3 regions of the Martelella sp. K41-7 genome follow, and region 2 is predicted to be linked to each of the others. Evidence: predicted binding sites of a transcription regulator. Region 2 holds the regulator's gene; each other region holds the start of a gene.
The links. The regulator PhoB, encoded in region 2, activates phosphate uptake and scavenging genes when phosphate is short. The targets are predictions, from matches to a motif close to TGTCATNNANCTGTCAT.
Positions count from the first base shown of each region.

Region 1: a site for PhoB is predicted at 2,117-2,133, ahead of olsB (l-ornithine N(alpha)-acyltransferase). Genes of this name have one in related genera too.
Region 3: a site for PhoB is predicted at 1,975-1,991, ahead of AC0L7L_RS16485 (pyruvate kinase). Genes of this name have one in related genera too.

Region 1 is NZ_CM147867.1:958,651-963,329, reverse strand. It holds gene mutS (DNA mismatch repair protein MutS) at 1-1,000, opposite strand, end outside; gene olsB (l-ornithine N(alpha)-acyltransferase) at 1,189-2,064, opposite strand; gene lspA (signal peptidase II) at 2,376-2,864, opposite strand; gene AC0L7L_RS04565 (TrmH family RNA methyltransferase) at 2,861-3,730, opposite strand; gene AC0L7L_RS04560 (RsmD family RNA methyltransferase) at 3,727-4,679, opposite strand, start outside.
Region 2 is NZ_CM147867.1:4,279,765-4,284,443, forward strand. It holds gene pstA (phosphate ABC transporter permease PstA) at 1-65, shown strand, start outside; gene pstB (phosphate ABC transporter ATP-binding protein PstB) at 114-881, shown strand; gene phoU (phosphate signaling complex protein PhoU) at 922-1,635, shown strand; gene phoB (phosphate regulon transcriptional regulator PhoB) at 1,667-2,350, shown strand; gene AC0L7L_RS20260 (orotate phosphoribosyltransferase) at 2,629-3,324, shown strand; gene AC0L7L_RS20265 (carbohydrate kinase family protein) at 3,399-4,325, shown strand; gene AC0L7L_RS20270 (hypothetical protein) at 4,452-4,679, shown strand, end outside.
Region 3 is NZ_CM147867.1:3,454,719-3,459,397, forward strand. It holds gene prpB (methylisocitrate lyase) at 1-447, shown strand, start outside; gene AC0L7L_RS16485 (pyruvate kinase) at 450-1,928, opposite strand; gene AC0L7L_RS16490 (lipoate--protein ligase family protein) at 2,076-3,143, shown strand; gene AC0L7L_RS16495 (N-acetylglucosamine kinase) at 3,155-4,057, shown strand; gene AC0L7L_RS16500 (lysine-2,3-aminomutase-like protein) at 4,039-4,679, opposite strand, start outside.

The DNA of each region.
Region 1 (4,679 bases), 990 kb from region 2:
GCCGCTCGCACAAAAGCCGCGCACCGCCACTGGTCACCGTCCGGTCAACGGCCTTGAGCAGCGAGCCGTCGCGGCCGCCATTCATGGTGCGGACCAGTTCCAGATTGGTGCGGGTTGCCGGATCGATGAACATCGAGCCTGACCCGCCGTCCTGCTCGGGAATGCCGAGGGCCGGACGCTCATTGATCTGGGTCTTTTCGACATAGGCAACAGCAGCGGCGGCCGCAGACAGTTCGGGCCGCGAGAACCGGCCAAACCCATCGAGCGTCGCCACCCCGAAGAACCGCGACAGTCGGTCCTTCGCTGTGGCACTGTCGAACAGAACCGCCGGCTGCGGGGCAACCGCACGACCGAGGAGATCGAACACCGGCCGCAGCTTCTGATCTGCAAACAGCGCATCTGAAACCACCAGTTCGCGCGGTTCGACCCGCATGATATCGGCTGCCAGCCGGCTTTCCGATGTCGCGCAGAGCCTGAAGACGCCGGTGGAAATATCGATCCAGGCCAACCCGTAAGCCGCCTCGCCCTCGCCCTTCACCCGCGAAAGCGCCATCAGAAAATTGCTTTCGCCCGGCGCCAGCAGCTTTTCTTCCGTCAGCGTTCCCGCGGTGACAAGTCGGGTGACATCGCGCCTGACCACGGATTTGCCGCCACGCTTCTTCGCTTCCGCCGGGTCTTCCGTCTGCTCACAGACGGCAACGCGGAAACCGAAGGCAATCAGCTTCTGGAGATAATCATCGGCAGCATGAACAGGGACGCCGCACATCGGAATATCACGACCGAGATGCTGGCCGCGCTTCGTGAGCGTGATCGAAAGCGCACGGGCAGCCTCCACGGCATCGTCGAAGAACAGCTCGTAGAAATCGCCCATGCGATAAAACAGCAGGAGATCGGGGTTGGCCGCCTTGATCTCGATATACTGCTCCATCATCGGCGTTGCCGTTGTCCTGCTTTCCTCGGAAATCAGCTCTTCGATCTTGATGCGGTTGTCGTCTGCCACGGTCACTTGCTTGCTTGTGTATGGTTTGGAGCTCTTACCGGCGGAAATGCTTCGCCGGAGACGCTCTCGGCGCCTCGGTTGTCTTTCCATGTCTCACGAAATCGGACCTGCCGAAAGAGCCCGGCAAGAGAAAGCTGGGCAAAACGGTTTTGATGGTGACTGAGTTACACAAAAGGCCGCCGAAGCGGTCAGCTTGCGAAACGGCCAGCGTCGGCGCCGTAGTAATTGATGTAGCGGTCGGAAATCGACGCAATCGGCAGAACCACCAGCACATCGGTGGTATTGAAGGCGTGGTCGACCACGGCCCCCTCGCCAACCATGGCACCAAGGCGCAGATAGCCCTTGATCAGTGGCGGCAGCCCTGTCAGCGCCCGACGTCCGGAAACCTCTTCCGCGCTCATCAGGTTCATGTCGACGGCGAGTTCAGGCCGGGCTTTTACCGCCCATTCGCCGGTGGCGCGGGCGTTGTGATAAAGGAAGGAGAGCGCCATCGCGTGCTCCGCCGAATCCGTGCCATGGAACGAGGCACAGCCGAACATCACCCCGATATTATGCTTCAGCGCATAGGACCAGTTACCCTGCCACAGCAGCTCCACCGTCCGCTTGCTGCGGTAATCCGGCAGCACGCAGGAGCGGCCGAGTTCCATGAACCGGACATCCGGATGACGGGCCACCAGCCTGTCGGTCTGATATTCCGAATCGGAATAGAACCCGCCATGCTCCATCGCCACTTCATGACGCAAAAGCCGGTAAGTCGCGACGATCTGGTCTTCGACATCGCCGTCAAGTTTGGTGTCGAGCACCAGCAGGTGGTCACACATCGCATCCCACTGGTCAAAGTCGCGTTTGGAACGCATCGCCTCTGCCGGAAGGCGGGCCTGCATTTCATCGACGAAAACGCGATAACGCACCGCCTGCGCGGCTTCAATTTCACCGGGGGTGCGTGCGATGCGGGTTTCAAGGCTACCAATGCGGCCGAGAATGCCCTCCTCCAAAAGCGCCTTGGTTACCGCCGGAGCGGCACCGGTGCGTTCTGCGGCCTTAAGAAGGTCGAGCGCTTCCATGGTCATAGCGTGTTCCGGATCGTTCATCTTGGATGTCATAAACCATCTCACTGCGACACGTTCGTGACAGTCGCATACCGCCGCTCTGGAGGTCAATTCGTTTGAAAGAGGTGCTCTCGCGTCAATTCCGCGCCGCCTCTCCTGTGCCGTCCGGGCACCGTTCCAACGGGCTAAACACTAGTACATGGAGAAAGCATGGTCCAGAATCTTTTGACCGTCAAGCGACATGCAACCGCACTGAATATCACCGGACAACCTTTGCAATCCATTGATGTTCAAGCGTTTTCTAATAAAAATTCGAGATGCCCGCCCTAGCGTCCGCCGCTCCCGGGGCTTTTGAACAGAAATTCCTGGACGAAGATCAACACCGCCCCGACCGTGATGTAACTGTCGGCAAGGTTGAAGATCGGGAAGGTCCGCCCACCGATGTCGAAGCGGATGTAATCGACCACATGACCGTAGATGAAATGGTCGAGAATATTGCCGAGCGCACCGGCAACCACCAGCGCAAAACCCAGCAGCGCCCATGTCTGCCCGGGCTCGGTCTTGCGCCACAGATAGATTACAACCGCGACGATCACCAACCGCATGCCGACCAGCGCCCAGCCGTTGGTATCCGACAGAAGCGAGAAGGCGATCCCGGGATTATAGGTCTTGAACAGCCCCAGAAACGGCAGGACGCCGATGGTGCGGTGAAACGGCAGATAAATCTCTACTGCATATTTGATGATCGCATCGATCAGGATTGCTACAATGACGAAGACTGCAGCAGGCAGCGGGCGCGAAAGCGGAGAGGTCAACGTTCAGCCTCCGGCAGGTCAAGCGACAACAGATGACGGCGCGCCTCATAAATCATCACGCCGGTCGCAACCGCAAGGTTGAGCGAATCAGCACGCCCCTGCTGGGGGATACGGGCAAGCCGCCCGGCACCATCTGCTAGTTCTGGCGGCAGGCCCTGTTGTTCATTGCCCATCAGCAGGACAACCGGTTTTATTGCGTAGTTGATGGTGCGGTAGTCAACTGAGCCGGCAAGATGGGTGGCAACGATCTCAACGCCGCTGTTTTTGGCCCAGTCGAGAAAAGCACGCGGTTCTGCGCGCGAAACCGACAGCGCGAACACAGAGCCCATGGTCGCTCGAACAGTTTCAAGCGAAAAAGGATCCGTGGTCTCGCCAACGAGGATCACACCAGACGCCCCGGCGGCATCGGCGGTGCGAATGATCGTACCGAGATTGCCGGGATCGCGCACCCGGTCGAGCGCGACATAGGTCTCGTCCCTGGCCGGGCGGATATCGGAAAGCGGCCTGTAGTGGCTTTCAAACACGCCAACGACCATCTGCGGATTGTCGCGGCGGGTAATCGCCGAAAGCACTTTTTCTGACACCTCCAGCACCAGACCGCCGGAGGCGACCGTCTTGGCGGCGACCTTCTCCACCGGCGCCTTGCCCTTTGCAGCCTTGGCGTAGATCAGCGTGCGGATCGACCAGTTGAGCTCCAGCGCATCGATGACAAGCTTCAGTCCCTCGGCCATGAACGTGCCGGTCTCTTCGCGGTGCTTCTTTTGCGAAAGCGCGCGGATGTCCTTGATGATCGGATTGGAAAGGGATGTGACCTCTTTCACGGTTCCAACGCGCTGGCCGCGCCTTTCGTCTCGCTCGAAGCTCATTGAGGCAACCACCGCGCATAAAGGGATGTTGAAAGGGCGCGGCCCGGTTCATTCCCGGAAAGCCCGGCCTCGCGCATAACCAGTTCGCCCGATTCGACCGTGCCGCCAAAACCGCGCATCGTTTCCATCATCAACTCATGAACGGAATAGAAGCTGGCGCGGATCGAATAGGCCGTCAGCACGAATCCGAGTGCATCCGGTTTCAGAATCGCACGGCAAAGATCCAGCATTTTCGGCAGGTGTTCGAACAACTGCCAGACCTCACCACTGGGTCCGCGCCCGAATTTCGGCGGATCGGTGAGGATGATGTCATAGTGATTGCCGCGCCGCTCCTCGCGTTCGATGAACTTCATCGCATCGTCGCAGATCCAGCGGATCGGCCGGTCATTGAGACCGGACAGTGCCTGATTTTCGCGCGCCCAGCCGATGGCCTTCTTCGAGGCGTCGACGTGGGTCACTTCTGCTCCGGCTGCTGCGGCGACCAGCGAGGCAACACCGGTATAGCCGAAGAGGTTGAGCACTTTCGGCGGATTCGTGCTGCGGCCCGACGTTCGCTCCAGCGTATCCCGCATCCATAGCCAGTGAGCCACCTGCTCTGGGAACACACCGACATGGCGAAACGCGGTGAACCGGCCGAGGAAATCGATATCCATGATCCGAAGCGGCCAGGTCTCGCCGAGCGCGCCCTTCGGGAAGCGCCAGCGCCCCATGCCGTCTTCATCCGTATCGCCGGTGAAGATCGCATCCGCATTGGCCCAGATCTTCTCTTCGAGCAGCGGCGGCCACAGAGCCTGCGCTTCCGGGCGGACAATGCGGTAGTCGCCATATTGTTCGAGCTTGAGACCATGACCGCTGTCGATCAGGTGGAAACCGTCGGCGCAACCGGACTGCAGGATGCTGGGCACGCGCTCGGCGGGACGATCGCCGCTGCGCAGTGCAATCCATTGCG
Region 2 (4,679 bases):
CCTTCCTGATCCTGATGAACGTCACGGCGGTGATCCTGCGCCGTCGTTTCGAACGACGCTGGTAGGCGCGTGGCAATGGCGAACCCGACCGCGAAAACACCTGGAAGCAAACAATGAGCAACAACACATACAAAATGACCGGCCAGGCGGTGTCCGTCTATTACGGGCAGAAGCGCGCGCTTTTTGATGTCAGCCTGAATATACGCGAGCATACTGTCACGGCGTTGATCGGCCCGTCCGGGTGCGGCAAGTCGACCTTTCTGCGGACCCTCAACCGCATGAACGACACGATCGACAATTGTCGCGTGACCGGTACGATCACGCTTGACGGCGAGGATATCTACACCTCCGGCATCGATGTGGTGGAGTTGCGTGCACGCGTCGGCATGGTTTTCCAGAACCCCAATCCGTTCCCGAAGTCGATCTATGAGAATGTCGCCTACGGGCCGCGTATCCACGGCCTTGCCCGTCATCGCACCGAGTTCGATCAGATCGTCGAGACCAGCCTGATCAAGGCGGGGCTGTTCAACGAGGTCAAGGATCGGCTGGACGAGCCGGGCACCAGCCTTTCCGGCGGCCAGCAGCAGCGGCTGTGCATTGCCCGCGCCATTGCCGTCAGCCCGGAAGTCATCCTGATGGACGAACCCTGTTCCGCGCTCGATCCGATCGCGACAGCCCGCGTCGAGGAACTGATTTCCGATCTTGCGGAGAACTACACCATTGTGATGGTGACCCATTCCATGCAGCAGGCCGCGCGCGTGTCCGAGCGCACCGCGATGTTCCATCTCGGTCATATGGTCGAGGAAAACAGTACCGATACGATTTTCACCAATCCCGCGGATCAGCGTACCCAGGATTACATCATGGGACGTTTCGGCTGAGGGGCGGTTGCCGCACGCTCACGCCAAGGAAGGATTAAACATGGCCCCCTCGCATATTCTGACGGCTTTCGATGACGAACTGAAATACCTCCAGCGCCGGATTTCCGAAATGGGCGGTCTGGCGGAGGAAATGGTGAGCCAGTCGGTCTCAGCCCTCGTCAATACCGATACCGAGCTTGCCGAAAAGGTGATCAAGGACGACCTCGCACTGGACGAGGCCGAGCGTGAGATCGGTGAAAAGGCAATTGTGACCATCGCCCGTCGTCAGCCGGTGGCTGCGGACCTGCGCGAAATCATGGGTGCGATCCGCATCGCTGCCGATCTGGAACGCGTTGGCGATATGGCGAAGAACACCGCGAAGCGGGTGATCTCTGTGCAGGGCACCGGCGTTCCGCGCAAGCTAGCGCACGGCATCGAGCATTTGTCGGAACTGGCGTTGCTGCAGCTCAAGGAAGTGCTGGACGCCTACACAACGCGCCAGGCCGACAAGGCCAACTCGATCCGCGAGCGCGATGACGAGATCGATGCGATCTATACCTCGCTGTTTCGCGAGCTTTTGACCTACATGATGGAAGATCCGCGCAACATCACCACCTGCACGCATCTTCTGTTCTGCGCCAAGAATATCGAGCGTATCGGCGACCATGCCACCAACATCGCTGAAATGATCTACTACATTGCCACCGGCGCCCAGCCCCAGGGAGAACGTCCCAAGGACGACAACTCTGCTGCCGTCGGTTCCGATGATGTCTGAAGCCATTTGAGATCAGGGAGATAGACGTCCAATGGTGCCGAAAATTGCAGTTGTCGAAGACGAGGAAGCACTCAGCGTCCTGCTACGTTACAATCTCGAAGCGGAAGGCTATGAGGTCGAAACCATCATGCGCGGCGACGAGGCCGAGATCCGGCTTCAGGAGCGGGTTCCCGATCTGCTGCTGCTCGACTGGATGCTGCCGGGGGTCTCCGGCATCGAGCTTTGCCGTCGCCTCAGAATGCGGCCGGAGACAGAACGCCTGCCGATCATCATGCTGACGGCGCGTGGCGAGGAAAGCGAACGGATACGCGGTCTGGCGATCGGTGCCGACGACTATGTCGTCAAGCCGTTTTCCACGCCGGAGCTGATGGCGCGGGTCAAGGCGATCCTCCGCCGCGCAAGGCCGGAAGTGCTCTCCAGCGTGCTGAAATGCGGCGATATCGAGCTTGACCGCGAGACCCACCGTGTCCACCGCAAGGCGCGCGAAGTGCGGCTCGGCCCGACGGAGTTCCGGCTTCTGGAGTTTCTGATGACGTCGCCCGGCCGGGTGTTTTCCCGCGCCCAGCTTCTCGATGGTGTCTGGGGTCACGATATTTATGTGGATGAGCGCACCGTCGACGTCCATGTCGGCCGGCTGAGAAAGGCACTCAATTTCTCGCAGATGCCGGATGTGATCCGCACCGTGCGCGGAGCGGGATATTCGATGGAGGTCTAAACGCTGCTAGCGGCGTCAAAAAAGATTTTCTAAACGATTTAATATCCGTCATTGCAGCCATTCCACGTTGGTCTATGCTGTATTGGCATGCTGCCCGGATGTGTTGAATCGACCGGTCGACGATTGATTTTTCCGCCGTGATTGTCCAATTGGACAACCGGATTGGTTGGCCGCTCGGCAGGCGGCAGCGCCGACAAGACCCGCTTTTCCCGTGATGCATCCTTCCGCATCCCGGAACGCTGGTCTCTTGAGGCCACAGGATAAAGAGGATTGTTGCGATGAGCAGAGCCAGTTTCGTGGAGCCCGCAGTGATGGGGGAGCTGATGGCCCGCATGCTGTGGGAAATCGGAGCGGTGCATTTTGCGCCGGATGAGCCCTACAAGCTTGCCTCCGGTCTGGTCAGCCCGGTTTATATCGATTGCCGGCAGCTGATTTCCTATCCGCGCATTCGTTCCACGCTGATGGATTTCGCCGCCGCCAAGGTGCTGCGCGATGCTGGCTTCGAGAAGTTCGATTGCGTGGCTGGTGGTGAGACTGCGGGTATTCCCTTTGCCGCATTCCTTGCCGACCGGCTTGAACTGCCGATGATCTACGTTCGCAAGAAGCCGAAGGGCTATGGCAAGAATGCGCAGATCGAGGGGCATATGCCGAAGGGTGCGCGCGTTCTGGTGATCGAGGACCTGACCACCGCCGGTGGGTCGATGTTCAACTTCATCAATGCCATCCGTTCAGCCGGCGGTGTGGTGGAACATGGCATGGCGTTGTTTTATTATGGGATTTTCGGCGAGGCGGAGAAACGTTTCCGCGAGGGCGGCGTTAACCTCCATTACATCGCGACCTGGAAGGAAGTGCTGAACGTCGCGCGTAAGGATGGTCTTGCAGACGAGGCAACGCTTGAAGCTGTCGGCACTTTCCTTGATCATCCGATGGATTGGTCGCGCGCGCGCGGCGGGCTTCAGGAACTGATCGTCTGAAAGGCGCTGAGGGCCCCTTGCTATAGGCGTCCGCTCCCGGTGAGCGGACGCGCAACCGGAATTGGGAGAGAATGATGATTTTATGCTGTGGTGAAGCCCTGATCGACATGTTGCCGCGCGAGACCGACAAGGGCGAACCGGCCTTTGCCCCCTATGCCGGTGGCGCGGTCTGCAATACCGCGGTCGCGCTGGCCCGGCTCGGCCGCCCGACAGGGTTCTTCTCCGGCATCTCCACCGATCTGATGGGTGACATCATCCGCGAAAAGCTCGATGCCTCGAAGGTCGATCATTCCCTCGTCGCACTATCCGACCGGCCGACCACACTTGCCTTCGTCAAGCTGATCAATGGCTCGGCCAGCTACGCCTTCTATGACGAGAATACAGCCGGCCGGATGATCACCGAGGATGATCTGCCGGCCATTGGCGATGGCTGTTCGGCAATGCATTTCGGCGCGATCAGCCTTATTCCCGAACCCTGCGGCTCCACCTATGAGGCGCTGTTGATGCGCGAGGCGGACGCCCGTGTTATCTCGCTTGACCCCAATATCCGCCCGACCTTCATCACCGATCCTGCCAGTCACAGGGCGCGGATCGAACGCATGGCGGCCAAATCGGATATCGTGAAATTCTCCGATGAGGATCTCGACTGGTTCGGTCTTGAAGGTTCGCTCGATGACAAGGCGCGTCACTGGATCACAGCCGGTGCAAGCCTCGTGGTGATTACCTGCGGCGCGGACGGGGCAATCGGCTACACTGCCGAGCACAAGGTCGAGGTGCCGAGTGAAAAGGTCGCGGTGGTCGACACTGTCGGCGCCGGCGATACCTTCGACGCCGGTATTCTTGCATCCTTTGATATCGCGGGCCTGCTGACAAAGGAGAAGGTGCGCTCGCTTTCCCCCGGGGCGATTGCAGATGCACTGGCGCTCGGCGCAAAGGCTGCCGCCGTCACGGTTTCCCGCGCCGGCGCCAATCCGCCCTATGCCCATGAGGTTGGGCTTTGAACTGATCGACAGGTTTGTGGATGCTTTGCCCGCTCAGGCTGAACGAGGCGGGCTGTGCATTTTATGATTGTGATTTTTCTGGCTGCAAACTAGATTCCGGTGGTGTGTCATCCTTGGGGGCTTGAGATGAAAAAACTCCTTACCGTTGGTGCGGTTCTCTGTGTTGCGCTTTTCATGGCGTCTTGCTCGACGGTTTCTGATCGCCTGACCGAGACAGCCGAAGTTCTGGCATCGCTTGACGCAAAGCCTCAGGACTTCAGGGTTTTTGTCGATGCTCCGGCCAGTCTCGAGTTCGAGAGTGGTGATGTCGTCATTAAGTATTTCATGAAGTCCAAAGGACGGAAACTGCGTACG
Region 3 (4,679 bases), 830 kb from region 2:
TACATCATCGCCCGCACCGATGCGGCGGCGAGCGAGGGTATTGACGGCGCGGTGGCCCGGGCAAAGCTGTTCATCGAAGCCGGTGCCGACGCAATCTTCCCCGAGGCGCTGAACACTGTCGAGATGTTTCGAGAGTTCGCCGCCCGCATGGAGGGCGTGCCGCTTCTCGCCAACATGACCGAATTCGGCCGCACGCCCTATATGACAGCCTCCGAGTTCGAGGCGATGGGTTACCGCATGGTGATCTTCCCGGTTTCCTCGCTCAGGGTTGCCAACAAGGCGCAGGAGAGATTGTTTTCAACGCTGAAGCAAACCGGCTCCACCAAGGCGATGCTGGACGATATGCAGACGCGCGCGGAGCTTTACGAAACCATAGACCTTGCGGCCTACGAAGCGCTTGATGCCTCAATCGTCTCGACGGTGCTGCCAACGATGGACAAGTGTTAGCTCTACCAGCTCTTCAGTGCCCTGAGCTCTGGCGTCTTCTTGAACATGTGCTCGTCCATGCGGGCCAGCAGGGTGTCGAGGGTGGAAACGCCCTCGCCGACTGCCTCGCCCTTGTTCAGCATCACGCATTCGGCGCGCGCACCCATCGCCGCATCGGTCATTTCGCCGCGAGAGGGCACGCCGGTCTTGACCAGATTTTCAAGAACCTGGGTCGCCCAGATCACCGGTACGCCCGCCGCCTCGCAGATCCAGAGGATTTCCTCCTGCATTTCAGCGAGCCGCTCGAAGCCGATCTCGGCAGCAAGGTCACCACGGGCGATCATCACGGCGAAATCCCGGCGCCCGACCGCGCGGGCAATCAGCGCGGGCAGATTCTTGACCGCTTCCGGGCGCTCGATCTTGGCGACGACACCGAGGCCCGGATTGCCACCCGCGCCCAGTTCCTGATCCAGCAGGTCGAGGTCGTCGGGGCGCGAGACGAACGAATAGCCGACCATGTCGGCGCATTCGATCACGGTTGAGATATCGCCGGTATCCTTGGCCGTCAGCGGCGAAAGCCCGAGCGCCGTATCGGGCAGGTTCAGCCCCTTTTCCGGCTTCAGCCTTGTCCCCTTGGCCCTGGCGCGCTCAACCCGGATCACCGCCATGCCATCGGAAACCTCAGTCACCACAGTCTGCAGCTTGCCGTCATCATAAAGCACCCGGTCGCCGACCTTGAGCCGCGTCACCATTTCCGGCAGCGAGACACTGACACAGAAACGAATATCATCGAACAGGGCCGGTTCGCCCGTTGCGATCAGGCGGATGCGGTCGCCGACATTGGCCTTCAGCTTGCTTTCGGCGAGAGCGACCTTTTCGGTACGGATCTTGGGGCCGGCGATATCCATCAGCACGGCAATCCGCCGTCCTGCCGCATCACCTGCCGCTCGCACATGCTTTGTCATTGCACGCCAGGCCTCCGGCCCGTCATGGGCGCAATTGATGCGGGCGATATCCATGCCGCGACGGACAAGATCGGCAACAAAAGCGGGATCGTCTGCCGCTTCACTGGCGAGCGTCACCATGATGCGGCTGCGGCGATGGGCCGGTGGCGGGCCGAACATCAGATCGGTCGCCTGCTCAAGCCGTCGCTCGCCGGCAAAGAAATCATCCGCCGAGGGCAAAGGCACCACATTTTCGCGACCCGCCCGCGCTGCAAGGGCGACGAGCACGGCATCAAGCGTGGGCAGAACGCGGCTTTCCAGCCGCCCGAGCGAGGACAGACCGTGGCGCATCAGCGCGCGCTGAAGCGGACGGACATCATGATGACGAAGGGCAAGGTAATGGGCGAGATTGACGATGCCCGGCAGCGACGCCGCCTCCGGCCCAAAGCTCTGCAAAATGGCACGCGCCTCGCTTGTGACCAACGCGCGAAGGCTCTCCACCCGCTCCGTCAGGCCCCAGACATCGTCCATGTCGGTAAATTGATCGAAGCCAGTCATGACGTTCTCCCGTTACTGTCCGCAAACCTCAGATAGACCGATTTTCACGACCTTTCCATGACAGCAATCATCGAAGTGGCTGGCTTGCGCGTCGCAAGGCAGCGGGTCTATGGATGAGGCAACCGGTGTTCCGGATCTGACAATATCATGCAGGAGCCCTCAAAGATGCATGGCGAATACAAGGTACCCGGCGGCAAGCTGGTGGTGGCCGATATCGAAGTGCGCGACGACAAACTGGCCGATGTGCAAATCGCCGGCGACTTCTTCCTGGAGCCGCCCGAAGCGCTTGCCGACCTTTGCAAAGCTCTGGAAGGCCTGCCGACGGCAAGCTCGGCGGAGACAATGGTCGCAGCACTGAAGGCGAAGTTGCGCCCGGATGCCGCACTGATCGGCTTCAGCCTCGAATCCGTGGCAATCGCCGTGCGCCGTGCACTCGGCGTTGCCAAGACCTGGCGCGATTTCGAGTGGGAAATCATCGATACCGGCGGCGAGACGCCGGCGATGCATCTGGCCATCGACGATGTTCTGGCGCGCGCGGTTGCCGAAGGCCGGCGAGCGCCGACGCTGCGTTTCTGGGAGTGGGAACGGCCGGCCATCATCATCGGCGCTTTCCAGTCGCTGAGAAACGAGGTCGATCTGGAGGCAACCGAACGGCTCGGCGTCGAGATCGTGCGCAGGGTTACCGGCGGCGGCGCGATGTTCGTCGAGCCCGGCACCGCGATCACCTATTCGCTTTATGCACCGGGAGAACTGGTCGACGGCATGAGCTTTGCCGACAGCTACGCCTTCCTCGACAACTGGGTGCTGAAGGCGCTGAACGACATGGGTGTCGATGCTTTCTACAAGCCGCTCAACGACATTTCGAGCTCCAAGGGCAAGATCGGCGGCGCGGCACAAAAGCGTTATGGCGGCGGCACCGTGCTGCATCACGTGACCATGGCCTATGACATGGACGCGGAAAAAATGATGCAGGTGCTGCGGATCGGCCGTGAAAAACTCTCCGACAAGGGCACGAAAAGTGCGGCAAAGCGCGTCGATCCCGTGCGCAGTCAGACGGGCCTTGTCCGTCGCAACGTCATCGACCGGATGAAGGCAACCTTTGTGGATCTGAACGGCGGCCGCGAAGGCACGGTAACGCCGGATGAGTACAAGGCGGCCGAGGCGCTTGCGACAGAGAAATTCGCAACACCCGAATGGCTGGCCTCGATCCCGTAAGGCACAAAGATATGGGCGGCTTTTTCCTGGGATGCGATATCGGCGGCACGGCTTCGCGCTTTGCCGTTGTCGATCAGGCGGGAACGCCTGTGCGGCGCGGATCGGCGCCCGGCGCAAGCGCGCTTCTGGCGGGTCAGGAAGACAGGATACGGCTTGAGACGGCCTTTGTCCGGATTGCCGCAAGCCTGCCAGGCCCGGTCCATGCCGCGACACTCGGGCTTTCGGGTTACGGCCCGGAGGCCTTCGGTGAGGTCGCAGCGATCATTACCGCAAAGACCGGGATAGCGCAGGAGCGCCTGACGCTTTTCGACGATATCGAACTGACCTTCCGCACCCTGTTTGCACCGGGCGAAGGTCATCTGGTGTCAGCCGGTACCGGGGCTATCGCCATCCATTTTCGAACTGACGGCACGCGACTGCGCATCGGCGGACGCGGATTGATGATCGATGATGCGGGCTCTGGCGGGTGGATCGCCCTTGCCGCCATCCGCGCGCTTTATCGCAGGCTGGACGAGGATGGAACCGCTGGCGACATGACGGGTCTGGCCTCAGCCCTTTTTGAGGCGATTGGAAGCGATGACTGGGCAGACGTGAAGCGCATCATCTATGGCAGCGACCGGGGGCGGATCGGCACGCTTTCCGTGGCGGTGGCGAAGGCGGGCGAAGCCGGCGACCGGTTTTCGCAGAATTTGCTCAGGCAGGCGGGAGGCCAGCTTGCCCGGCTTGGCAATATCCTGATTGCGCGCGCGGGCGAGCGCCCCGTGGCCTTTACCGGCGGTGTGCTGAAGCTTTCACCGCTGATCGGCGAGACCATCGCGACAGAGCTTTCCGGCCCGGCGACCTTTCCGGATATCGATGTCGCCGAGGGGGCTGCGTTGCTGGCCTGCCGGGAGTTTCAGCGCCAGTCGCAATAGCGGTGGCTTTGCCCCTGATAGTCCTCGACCTGATAGTCACAAGCCTCAACGTGCTCCAGATAGGCCGGCCCGATCGGCACCTTGCCGTGGCCGCCGGGAATATCCAGCACATAGGTCGGCAGGCAAAGGCCTGAGACCCGGCCGCGCAAGGCCCGCATGATCGCCTGTCCGCGCACGATCGGCACGGCAAAATGACTGACGCCCTTGGCATGATCGAGATGATGCAGGTAGTAGGGCTTGACCCGGTTGAGCAACAGCGCGCGGAACAGGGTGGCAAGCGTCTCTGCATCATCGTTGACATCCTTCAGCAGCACCGTCTGCGAAAATAGCGGGATGCCATTGTCGGCCAGTCGCGCCAGACCTGCCTTGACCGCATCCGTCAGCTCGCGGGCATGGTTGACATGGATGACGATATTCACGGTTTTTCGCGCTCGCTTCAGCGCTGCGATCAGAGCGTCGGTGATCCGTTCCGGTGAGACCAGCGGCGCACGGGTGTGGAAGCGGATGACGCCAACATGGCGGATTTCGCCAAGCGCTTCCATCAGCGCACCCAGACGACGGTCCGACAGCACCAGCGGATCGCCGCCCGACAGAATCACCTCGAAGATCTCCTCATGGGCGC